3 regions of the Rhizobium sp. LjRoot30 genome follow, and region 2 is predicted to be linked to each of the others. Evidence: riboswitches for the same ligand, from Rfam matches in the RefSeq annotation. Region 2 holds a riboswitch; each other region holds the start of a gene.
The links. Region 2 has a riboswitch for cobalamin ahead of ACSQ3I_RS21450 (aromatic ring-hydroxylating oxygenase subunit alpha). Riboswitches for the same ligand answer to the same signal wherever they lie in the genome.
Positions count from the first base shown of each region.

Region 1: linked by a shared signal. The riboswitch ahead of cobU (bifunctional adenosylcobinamide kinase/adenosylcobinamide-phosphate guanylyltransferase) and the one ahead of ACSQ3I_RS21450 (aromatic ring-hydroxylating oxygenase subunit alpha) in region 2 are both predicted to bind cobalamin.
Region 3: linked by a shared signal. The riboswitch ahead of ACSQ3I_RS23435 (CbtB domain-containing protein) and the one ahead of ACSQ3I_RS21450 (aromatic ring-hydroxylating oxygenase subunit alpha) in region 2 are both predicted to bind cobalamin.

Region 1 covers NZ_CAXUSG020000007.1:130,253-133,518, forward strand. The annotation lists gene cobW (cobalamin biosynthesis protein CobW) at 1-937, opposite strand, end outside; gene cobU (bifunctional adenosylcobinamide kinase/adenosylcobinamide-phosphate guanylyltransferase) at 942-1,469, opposite strand; cobalamin riboswitch at 1,590-1,961, opposite strand; gene ACSQ3I_RS15775 (hypothetical protein) at 2,052-2,453, opposite strand; gene ACSQ3I_RS15780 (cobyric acid synthase) at 2,536-3,266, opposite strand, start outside.
Region 2 covers NZ_CAXUSG020000012.1:65,560-68,825, forward strand. The annotation lists gene ACSQ3I_RS21440 (L-threonylcarbamoyladenylate synthase) at 1-288, opposite strand, end outside; gene ACSQ3I_RS21445 (DUF6656 family protein) at 408-1,013, opposite strand; cobalamin riboswitch at 1,324-1,523, shown strand; gene ACSQ3I_RS21450 (aromatic ring-hydroxylating oxygenase subunit alpha) at 1,630-2,874, shown strand; gene ACSQ3I_RS21455 (2Fe-2S iron-sulfur cluster-binding protein) at 2,876-3,266, shown strand, end outside.
Region 3 covers NZ_CAXUSG020000015.1:30,882-34,147, reverse strand. The annotation lists gene ACSQ3I_RS23445 (c-type cytochrome) at 57-494, shown strand; gene ACSQ3I_RS23440 (c-type cytochrome) at 657-1,571, shown strand; cobalamin riboswitch at 1,654-1,869, shown strand; gene ACSQ3I_RS23435 (CbtB domain-containing protein) at 2,053-2,241, shown strand; gene ACSQ3I_RS23430 (CbtA family protein) at 2,257-2,997, shown strand; gene ACSQ3I_RS23425 (hypothetical protein) at 2,994-3,266, shown strand, end outside.

The DNA of each region.
Region 1 (3,266 bases), on a different contig from region 2:
AGTGGTCGATGCGGCTGCCGACGGCCTGGATCTGCAGGCGCATCGGCTTGCCGGGCACGTCGACGAAACCCTTCAGGCGCAGCACGTCGTGTTCAGCGATGACCGGCTTCAGCTTTTCGACGAAGGCCACCGGATCGGCCACCGGGCCAAGCTCGACGACAAAGCTGTCGAACTCGTCGTGATCGTGCGGCTCACCGCTTTCATGCTCCAGCTCGTGGTGCGACTTACGGTTGGCGATATCGGCTTCCGTGCCGATGCCGAGGCCGAGCAGCACGGCGGCGGGCACGTCACCGTTCTTCGCCTCGATCATCGTCGGCTTGCGCGCCGTGCGCGAGGCGACTTCGCTGCGGACGCTGTCGATGCCGGCGGCGTCGAGCAGATCGGTCTTGTTGAGCACGATGAGGTCGGCGCAGGTCAGCTGGTCCTCGAACAGTTCCTCGATCGGGCTTTCGTGATCGAGCGAATCGTCTTCGGCGCGCTGGGCGTCGACCTTGTCGTGATCGTCGGCAAAACGGCCGGCGGCAACGGCGGCGCTGTCGACCACCGTTATCACGCCATCGACCGTCACCTGGGTGCGGATGTCCGGCCAGTTGAAGGCAGCGACCAGCGGCTGCGGCAGGGCGAGGCCGGAGGTTTCGATGACGATGTGGTCGGGGCGGTTCTCACGCTCCAGAAGCTTGGTCATGGTCGGGATGAAATCGTCGGCGACGGTGCAGCAGATGCAGCCGTTGGTCAGCTCAATGATATCGTCCTCGGTGCAGTTTTCCGCGCCGCAGCCCTTCAGCACGTCGCCATCGACGCCGAGGTCGCCGAATTCGTTGATGATCAGCGCAATCTTCTTGCCGCCGGCATTGGTCAGGAGATTGCGGATCATCGTCGTCTTGCCGGCGCCGAGAAAGCCGGTGATGACGGTGGCGGGGATTTTTTCCTGGTTCATCGGGTCAACCCTTCATCTTCAGCGGCAGGCCTGCCGCGATAAAATAAACGTCTTGCACTTCGGCCGCCATCAACTGGTGCAGCCGTCCGGCATGGTCGCGAAAATCCCGCGCCATCCTGTTTTCGGGAACGATGCCGAGGCCGACCTCGTTGGAAACGAAGATCAGCCGGGCCTTGGCGAGCGGCAGGTGGGCGGCGAGTGCACGCCCCTCCGCCTCCACATCCCGCTCCGCCATCATGAGATTGGTGACCCAGAGGGTCAGGCAGTCGACAAGGATAACGCGTCCCGGCGCATCGGCTGACAGCAAGGTGCCGACGAGGTCGAGCGGCTCCTCATGTGTCGTCCAGCCGGCATCGGCGCGATCGGCGCGGTGTTTGGCGATACGCGCCTGCATCTCGTCGTCGAAAGCCCGGCCCGTCGCGAGATAATGGCGATCGAAGCCGCTGTCGCGCGCAAGTTTTTCGGCAAAGCGGGATTTCCCGGAACGGGCGCCGCCAAGCACAAGCGTTGCATGGGGAGACAAGGACGGCATGAATCGGTCAGATCGCCGGCGACCAGCAGCGGCAAAAAACAAAAAACCGGCCGGGACCGGATGGAGCAGCAGCCATGACAACCTCCGTGCAGGCAGCGGGGATTTTTCCCCAGGGTGGGCATTATGCCCGGCAGCATGGCAGGTCTCCTGGCTCGCGGTCTCAGGCGCTCCCAAAGAGCGCCGGCGGGGCATTCTCGCCTTCCCGGCGGCAATCGTGAAAAGGCGGACGATTCGTAGACTTGAGAGGCGTCCAACCCCGGTTGATCACGCGTGCCATGCCAGTGGCTTTTCGAATGCCGCCCTTGCCTGTCCCAGGTCCGCACCATGCGGCACCATCTGGAAAGACGGGACGACACCCGACGAATGCCCCTGACCGTTCTACAGTCGCGGGGTCGGCTGTGATGGGGACGCCCGGCTTGGGTCCGTCCTTCCACATTCCCTTTTCATCCCCGGTCGTCTCACGACCCGGGAACCATGCAAAATGATGCGACGATGTAAGCAGTCGGCGCCATCAAGTCAATTGCGGCCATCGCCATCGGCTGACGCGAATGCGCCACGACCGGCAGCGAAAGCAAAGCGGCGTCACAGCTTTCCGACCTCGGCCTTGTTCGCCTCGATCATCTTCTGGAAAAGCCGCCGTGCCTCGTCGGAGGCCTTGCAGGCCTGCATGTGCGTCGCGATAAGATAACCTCTCAGCATATAGCTCATCCGATCGCTCGGCGTTTCGGCCTGCAACGCCGACATCGAATCGACAAGAACGAATTCGCCGCTGCTGGACGTCATTTCGACATCGACACCCTGCAGCCCCGGGTCGAAGGCGGCCCGGACACGCATGCGCATATCCTTGCTCCCCGCGAAGATGACTGTCAGGACCTTGTCTTCGCCGGGACAGGTCACGGAAACGGGCAAGAACGGATTGAGCCCCAAAGCGTGAGCCGGAGCGCCAAAAATCAGCAACATGGCGGCGAGAAAGAATGTCCGCATGGTCTTCTCCGCAAGCATCGACAAACCATACCCCAGAAGCAGGACATCCGGAAGCGAAGCGCGACCGTCCTTGCGGCGCCGATTAGCTGGTCCCGTCGCCAAGCAGCCTGCCCAGCCAGGCCGGATCAAGCACGCCTTCCAGCTCGGCGGCCACCTCGTCGAGCGCCGCATCGACGGAGGCGCGGTAGTCCTGCCGCGAACTGGTGATGCCGAAATCGGCAAGCAGCCGGGCGCGAAAAGCGTCGCTGCCGAACAAGCCGTGCAGATAGCTGCCGGCAACGCGGCGATCGGCCGAAACCGCGCCGTCGGGCCGGCCCTGGATGCGGATGAAAGGCCGGTCGCAATCGCCGCCACGCGTCACGCCGAGATGGATCTCGTATCCCATAAGCGGCACGTCGTATTCGACGGACCAGGCCTCGCTGTTGCGCACCGTCTTCTCGGGCGCCATGTCGGTTTCGACGTCGAGAAGGCCAAGGCCTTCCGCTTCGACGACACTGCCCTCGATTCCGAGCGGATCACGCACCACCCGGCCGAGCATCTGGTAACCACCGCAGACACCGATGACGCGACCGCCGCGCCGCACATGGCGGCGGATATCGTCATCCCAGCCGGCCGCCTTGAAATCCCGCAAGTCCGAAATCGTCGACTTCGATCCGGGCAATACGATCAATCCGGCATCCGCGGGCAGAGGTTCGCCGGCGCGGACGAAAACGAGGTCCACCTCCGGTTCGGCGGCCAGCGGATCGAGATCGTCGAAATTGGCGATGCGCGGCAGAACCGGCACGGCAACCTTGAGCGCCCTGCCTTCAGGAC
Region 2 (3,266 bases):
CGTCAGCGGTCCCGGCCAGAATTTTTCCGCCAGCCGCCGCGACAGCGGATCGAAGACGACATGCCGCTCGGCCATGGCAAGATCGGCCATATGGCAGATCAGCGGGTTGAAGCGCGGCCGGCCCTTGGTTTCGTAGATGCGGGTGATGGCGGTGGGATTGGTGGCGTCGGCGGCCAGTCCGTAGACGGTTTCCGTCGGCAGTCCGATCGGCATGCCGTCGTTGAGGACATCGACGGCGGCGCGAAGGGCTTCCTGCCGGTCGGTTTCGATATGGATCAATCTGGCCATGGTGGTCCGGGCGCGGCTGCGGGCGAAAGGAGGAAGGCAGCAGAGGTTCTGTCTGCGTCCTGCTTTAACCCCTGGACCGTTCAGGATCAAATGGTCTTTGTCGCGATCGCGGAATTGCCTCAGAGCGAGCGGATGACGTCGCGCAGCTTTTCGTTGCGGGCGCCGAGCAGCAGCACGTTCTTCAGCGCCACCTTCGGATCGTTGGTGCGGAAGATGACGCCGTTGCCGCGGATCTTGCGGTCGATGGTCAGCTTCTTCTTCTCGTCGTCCGGCTGCATGGCGACGGCGAAATACATGCGCGAGCCGCGACGGCGCAGGTTGGAGATCATCTTCTCGTCTTCGCCGATATCGGCCATGAAGTTGGCAATGTAGAAGGCCCACTTCACCTCGTCGAATTCCGCAAAGCGGGTCTTCGAGGCCGTGACGTGACAGTAACCGAGATGCGGGCGATCTTCGAGCGTGCGATGAAAGATCATCTTGGGCAGCTGAATGGAGCGATGGAAGCTGTTGAGCCGGTCGTGCGCCTGCTGACCAGCGACTTCCAACCGCCGCCCGGTGCGCTCGGCGACTTCCTGGTAGGAAAGATAACGCCGCTCTTCGGGAACCCAGTTGTCCTTGTGCCGAATGATCCGGCCGGTGCGCAGAAAATCGGAATGGAGGGTTTCGAGAGCCGGAACATTGGGCTTCTTCTGCCCGCTTGCATCGAAATAACGGAGCTTGGACATGCCGGCACTCTTTGTTCGTGACAAGGTCTGCGTTGTGAAAGGCTAACGCAGCCTAGGTTAAGATCAGGTTCTCATGTCTAGAGCATGGTGGTTTCGCGAAACTTGCGTCGGTTATGCTTTCCATCGGTGCAATGCATATTGTTTCATTTGCGACGATCCGGTGCGGAACCCAGATTTATTCTGGCCATAAGACATTGTAATTGCCTAAAAAATAGCCGTATGCTGAAGGCAATTTCCTCCGTCGCAATCGTGTCGTCATTGTCGAAGCCGATGTCGTTTTGCGACCATGCGACATGGCGCGCGGATGCTTTAATGATGGTGTGCTCAAGGTGCCGTCGTGCTCATCCGCGACGGAGAATTGGGAAGCCGGTCGAAATCCGGCGCTGCCCCCGCAACGGTGGCGGAGTGAAGGCATGGCAACGGCCACTGGGAGGAGCCCGGGAAGGCGTCATGCTGCGTCCGATAGGACGGCTCCGGAGCCCGGAAACCAGCCTCGTGCCAGTGATAGAAACTGATCGCGGAGGGCGGTCGGGGGGCAGGAACCACCAGTTTTCGAGCTGGCGTGGCGCTGCGTCCCTGTTTTCCCTTGCGGTCGAATTCAGGCAAGGAAAACGCCATGGATCTCCGCAGCACCGTCTACCGGCAATTGAAGAACCGCCGCGAAGGCTTCAGCCTCGAGCAGCCCTTCTACATCGACCAGGATTATTTCAAGCTCGACATGGAGATGATCTGGTATCGCGACTGGCTGTTCGTCGGCCATGATTGCGAAGTCGCCAAGCCCGGCAGTTATTTCACCGTCCAGATCGGCGACTATCCCGTCGTCGTCGTGCGCGGTCGCGACAAGGCCATCCGCGCCTTCCACAACACCTGCCGCCATCGCGGCCACCGGGTCTGCACCGCCGAGCGGGGTTCTTCCGCCAAGCTGGTCTGTCCCTATCACAACTGGACCTACGAGCTGGACGGCTCGCTGGCCTTCGCCCGCCAGATGGCGGACGGCTTCGACAAGGCCGATTTCGGCATGAAGACGGTGCATTGCCAGAGTGTCGGCGGTTACGTCTTCATCTGCCTCGCCAACGAAGCGCCGGATTTTGCGCCGGTGCGTGCTGCGATCGAGCCCTACATGCTGCCGCATCGCCTTGCCGAGGCCAAGGTCGCCCATCGCACCACCATCATCGAAAAGGGCAACTGGAAGCTCGTCTGGGAAAACAACCGCGAATGCTATCATTGCGCCGCCAACCACCCGGAGCTTTGCCGCACCTACCCGGAAGCGCCGACGGCAACCGGCGTCCAGGGCGCCAAGGACGATCCGGTCATCGCCGCCCACTGGGAGCGCTGCGAGGCCGTCGGCCTGCCGAGCGAGTTCAAGATCTCTGCCGACGGCCAGTTCCGCGTGGCCCGCATGCCGCTGATCGAAGGCGTCGAGAGCTACACGATGAGCGGCCAGAATGCCGTCCGCCGTCCGCTGTCGCCGGATGTGCCCATCAACATGATCGGCACAATGCTGCTGTTCCATTACCCGACCACCTGGAACCACATGCTGGGCGATCATGCGCTATCCTTCCGCGTCATCCCTATCGGCCCGGAAGAGACAGCCGTCACCACCACCTGGCTGGTGCACAAGGATGCGGTTGAGGGCGTCGACTACGATCTCGAAGACCTGACGCATGTCTGGAACATGACCAATGACCAGGACCGATCGATCGTCGAGGAAAATGCCTTTGGCATCCGCTCCCCGGCCTATGAACCCGGCCCCTATTCGGAACTTCATGAAGGCGGCGTGATGCAGTTCGTCGAGTGGTACACCAATTTCATGCTTCAACGCCTGCAGGGCGACAAGAACAAGCTTTCGGCGGTGGCATAAGATGAACATGAACGTCTCCGTGCGCCACCTGGACGAGATGCAGCCTTGGAACGACCGGCAGCATCAACTCGAATGCGTCGCGGTTGCCGAAGAGGCCCCCGATGTCATGACCTTCACCTTCCGCTCCGACAAGGCCAACTGGTTCCGCTACAATGCCGGCCAGTTCGTCACGCTGGAACTGCCGGCCGGCGACGAGCCGCTGATGCGCACCTATACGCTGTCCTCCAGCCCTTCACGGCCGTTCTCGATTGCCGTTACGGTCAAGGCGCAGAAGGGATCGGTCGGCACCCGCTGGATGTTCGAAAATCTCCGGCCGGGCATGCGCCTGCGTGCTTACGGGCCACTCGGCGATTTCTCCTATGCCCGTCACAGCGGCCCGAAATACCTGTTCA
Region 3 (3,266 bases), on a different contig from region 2:
CATACCAATCGCTAGACGCGAATGGCCATTCAGGCCGGCAGCACGGGAGAAGACAGATGAAATTGAGACTGATCGCCACCGCGGCCATTCTTGCCACGCTCGGGTTAAGTTCGGCTTTTGCCGTCGGCACCCACGAGGATCGCGAAGCCATCATGAAGAAGGTCGGCGGCGCCACCGGCGCACTCGCCGCCATCGCCAAGGGCGAGAAGCCCTACGATGCCGAAGCGATCAAGACGGCGCTGTCGACCATTTCCGAAAACGCCAAGGCCTTCCCGGACCAGTTCCCGCCGGGTTCGGAAACCGGCGACAAGGCTGCAAGCCCGAAGATCTGGGAGACCTTTGACGACTTCAAGGCGAAGTCGCTGAAACTGTCGGCCGATGCCGATGCGGTTCTGGCGCAGTTGCCGGCCGATGCCGCCGGTGTCGGCGCGGCGCTCAAGACGCTCGGCGCCAATTGCGGCGGCTGTCATCAGGTCTATCGCATCAAGGAATAATTCCTGGCGATAGACCGCGCCCGCTTCGGCGCCGGGTAGCAAAAGAAACGGTGCATCTCCGGCGAACCCGTTCCGCCGGAGATGCACCGCGCACGCGTCGCCCGAGAGGGGCGGCGCGATTTCCATTCGTGACAAGTTCGCTCAAGACAAGGAGGAAACGCCATGTTCGCCAGACTGATCCGCATCCTGCTCTGTCTGATCGGCCTGGGCGTGATCGGCGCCGTGGCGTTTTACTTCGTCACCGCCCCGTCGCCGCAGCCGGACGAGCACTGGGCCGGATTGGGCGATCCCGACCTCGCCAACGGCGAACGAATCTTCTGGGCCGGCGGCTGCGTCAGCTGTCATGCGGCCAAGGGTGCGGAGGGCGAAGCGCAGCTGGTACTGTCCGGTGGGCTGCCGCTCGCCAGCCCCTTCGGCACCTTCCACGTGCCGAATATCTCGCCGGACGAAACGGCGGGCATCGGCGGCTGGACGCTGGCGCAGTTCGGCAATGCCATGACCCGCGGTGTCGGCCGCAACGGCGAACATCTCTACCCGTCCTTTCCCTACGGCTCCTATGCCCGCATGACGGCGAAGGACATCAACGACCTCTTCGGCTACATCCGCACCCTGCCGAAAAGCACCAATGTCGCGCCGCCGCATGACCTGCCTTTTCCGTTCAACATTCGCTTGTCGCTCGGCGGCTGGAAGTTCCTCTATTTCACCGACGGGCCGCGCGTGACACTGGCGTCCACCGACGACAAGGTGAAGCGCGGGCAATATCTGGTCGAGGGGCCGGGGCATTGCGGCGAATGCCACACGCCGCGCGATCCGATGGGCGGTTTCGTGCCCGACCAATGGCTCGCCGGCGCGCCCAATCCGGAAGGCGAGGGGCGCATACCCAACATCACGCCCGGCTCGAAGAGCATCGGCGAATGGAGCGAGGCCGATATCGCCACCTATCTCGAAACCGGCTTCACCCCGGATTTCGATTCGGTCGGCGGCTCGATGGTCGAGGTGCAGAAGAATATGGCGCGCCTGCCGGCGGAGGACCGCGAGGCGATTGCTGCTTATCTCAAGGCTGTTCCTTCGCGGTGAGTTTGCCCGGTGGCGTACCTATCTGCATGCCGTCGCTTAGATCACCACTGCATCCATATTGACACACCGTTCCTTGGCGGCGATAGTTGTTGCTCTTGATGGTTCCCTTGAGGCTAAGCCTCGGGGATGAAAAGGGAATGCGCTAGGGACGACCCAAAGGGGGCCTGAAGCGTGGCTGCCCCCGCAACTGTACGCGGCGAGTCGTGGATCGAAAAAGCCACTGGTGAGGACACCGGGAAGGCGAGGTTCAGGACAAAGACCTGCGAGCCAGGAGACCTGCCATCATGGAGATCCGAACCGGGCGGGGTGTCCTGGAAATTGGAGTTGATGGTGTGGATGGCGTCGCCGGAAGGGTCGCTGCCGCATATGGCTTCAGCTTTCCTGCCCCTTCACGATAGGATCGACATCGGTTCGCCCTGGCCGCGCGTCGTCGGTCGGGCATGGCTTTTCAGCGGCGCACGATATCGGAGAGGGTCGATACATGTCTGTTCAGCAAAACGCTTCCACCACGATTGCAGCTTCCGGCGCCAAGGCCGGCACGGTCGTCCAGTCGGCCATGGCCATCTGCCTTGGCCTGTTCGTCGTCGGCTTCGTCGGTTTCTCGCATGTCGAGATCGTCCACAACGCGGCACACGACACGCGCCACGCCAATGCATTCCCCTGCCACTGAGGTCATGGTTTCATCATGTCGGTTTTCCGATCCATTGTCTTTACCTCGGTCCTGACCGGGCTGATCGTCGGCGTCGCCGTCAGCGCCGTCCAGCATTTCGGCACCACGCCGCTCATTCTCCAGGCCGAAACCTACGAGAACGCGGCACCTGCCCATAATCATGAAGCGGCCACACCGACGACCGGCCAGGAAACGGCTGCTGCAACGCCGGCAACCACCGAGGCCGCTCCGGCTGAGGAAGAAGCCTGGGGACCGGCCGACGGTGCCGAACGCTTCCTCTATACGACGGCTGCCAACATCCTGACGGCCATCGGTTATGCGCTGGTGCTCACCGGCCTCTTCAGCCTGCGGTCGAAGACGGTCGATTGGCGCGAGGGCCTGCTCTGGGGTCTCGGCGGTTTTGCCGCCGTCATGCTGGCGCCGATGCTCGGCCTGCCGCCGGAACTGCCGGGAACGCCGGCCGCGCCGCTGTTCGACCGCCAGGTCTGGTGGATCGGCACGGTCGCTGCCACCGCCGCCGGCCTTGCCCTGATCGCCTTCCAGCGCAAGCCCTGGGCTGCCGTGCTGGGGATCGTGCTGATCGCCGCGCCGCATATCATCGGCGCACCGGCGATGCCCGAGGGCGAAACGGCGCTGGCGCCGGCCGTTCTGGAACATCGCTTCATCGTCGCCGCCGTGGTTTCGAGCTTTATCTTCTGGGCGCTGCTCGGCTCCATCGGCGGTAGCCTCTACCGGCGCTTCGAGGCTTCGGCTTGACGGCAGGGCAATTCCAGCAAGGCCGCCCGGCGACCCTGCACCCGGAATTGCCTGACAGCAATGCGCCGGAGCATTTTTGCGATGCTCCGGTTGCCACCTGGCGGGGCGATATCGATGCCCTGCAATTCACCGCTGCCGGTCATGGCGGCGTCTGCATGATCCACCGGCTCGCCTTTCGCAGCCTTGTCGGGCGCATGCCGGAAAGCGACGATTGTCTCGCCTATTTTTCGGCGCATGCGAAAAATTTCGCCGCTGCCGCCCGGCAGAAG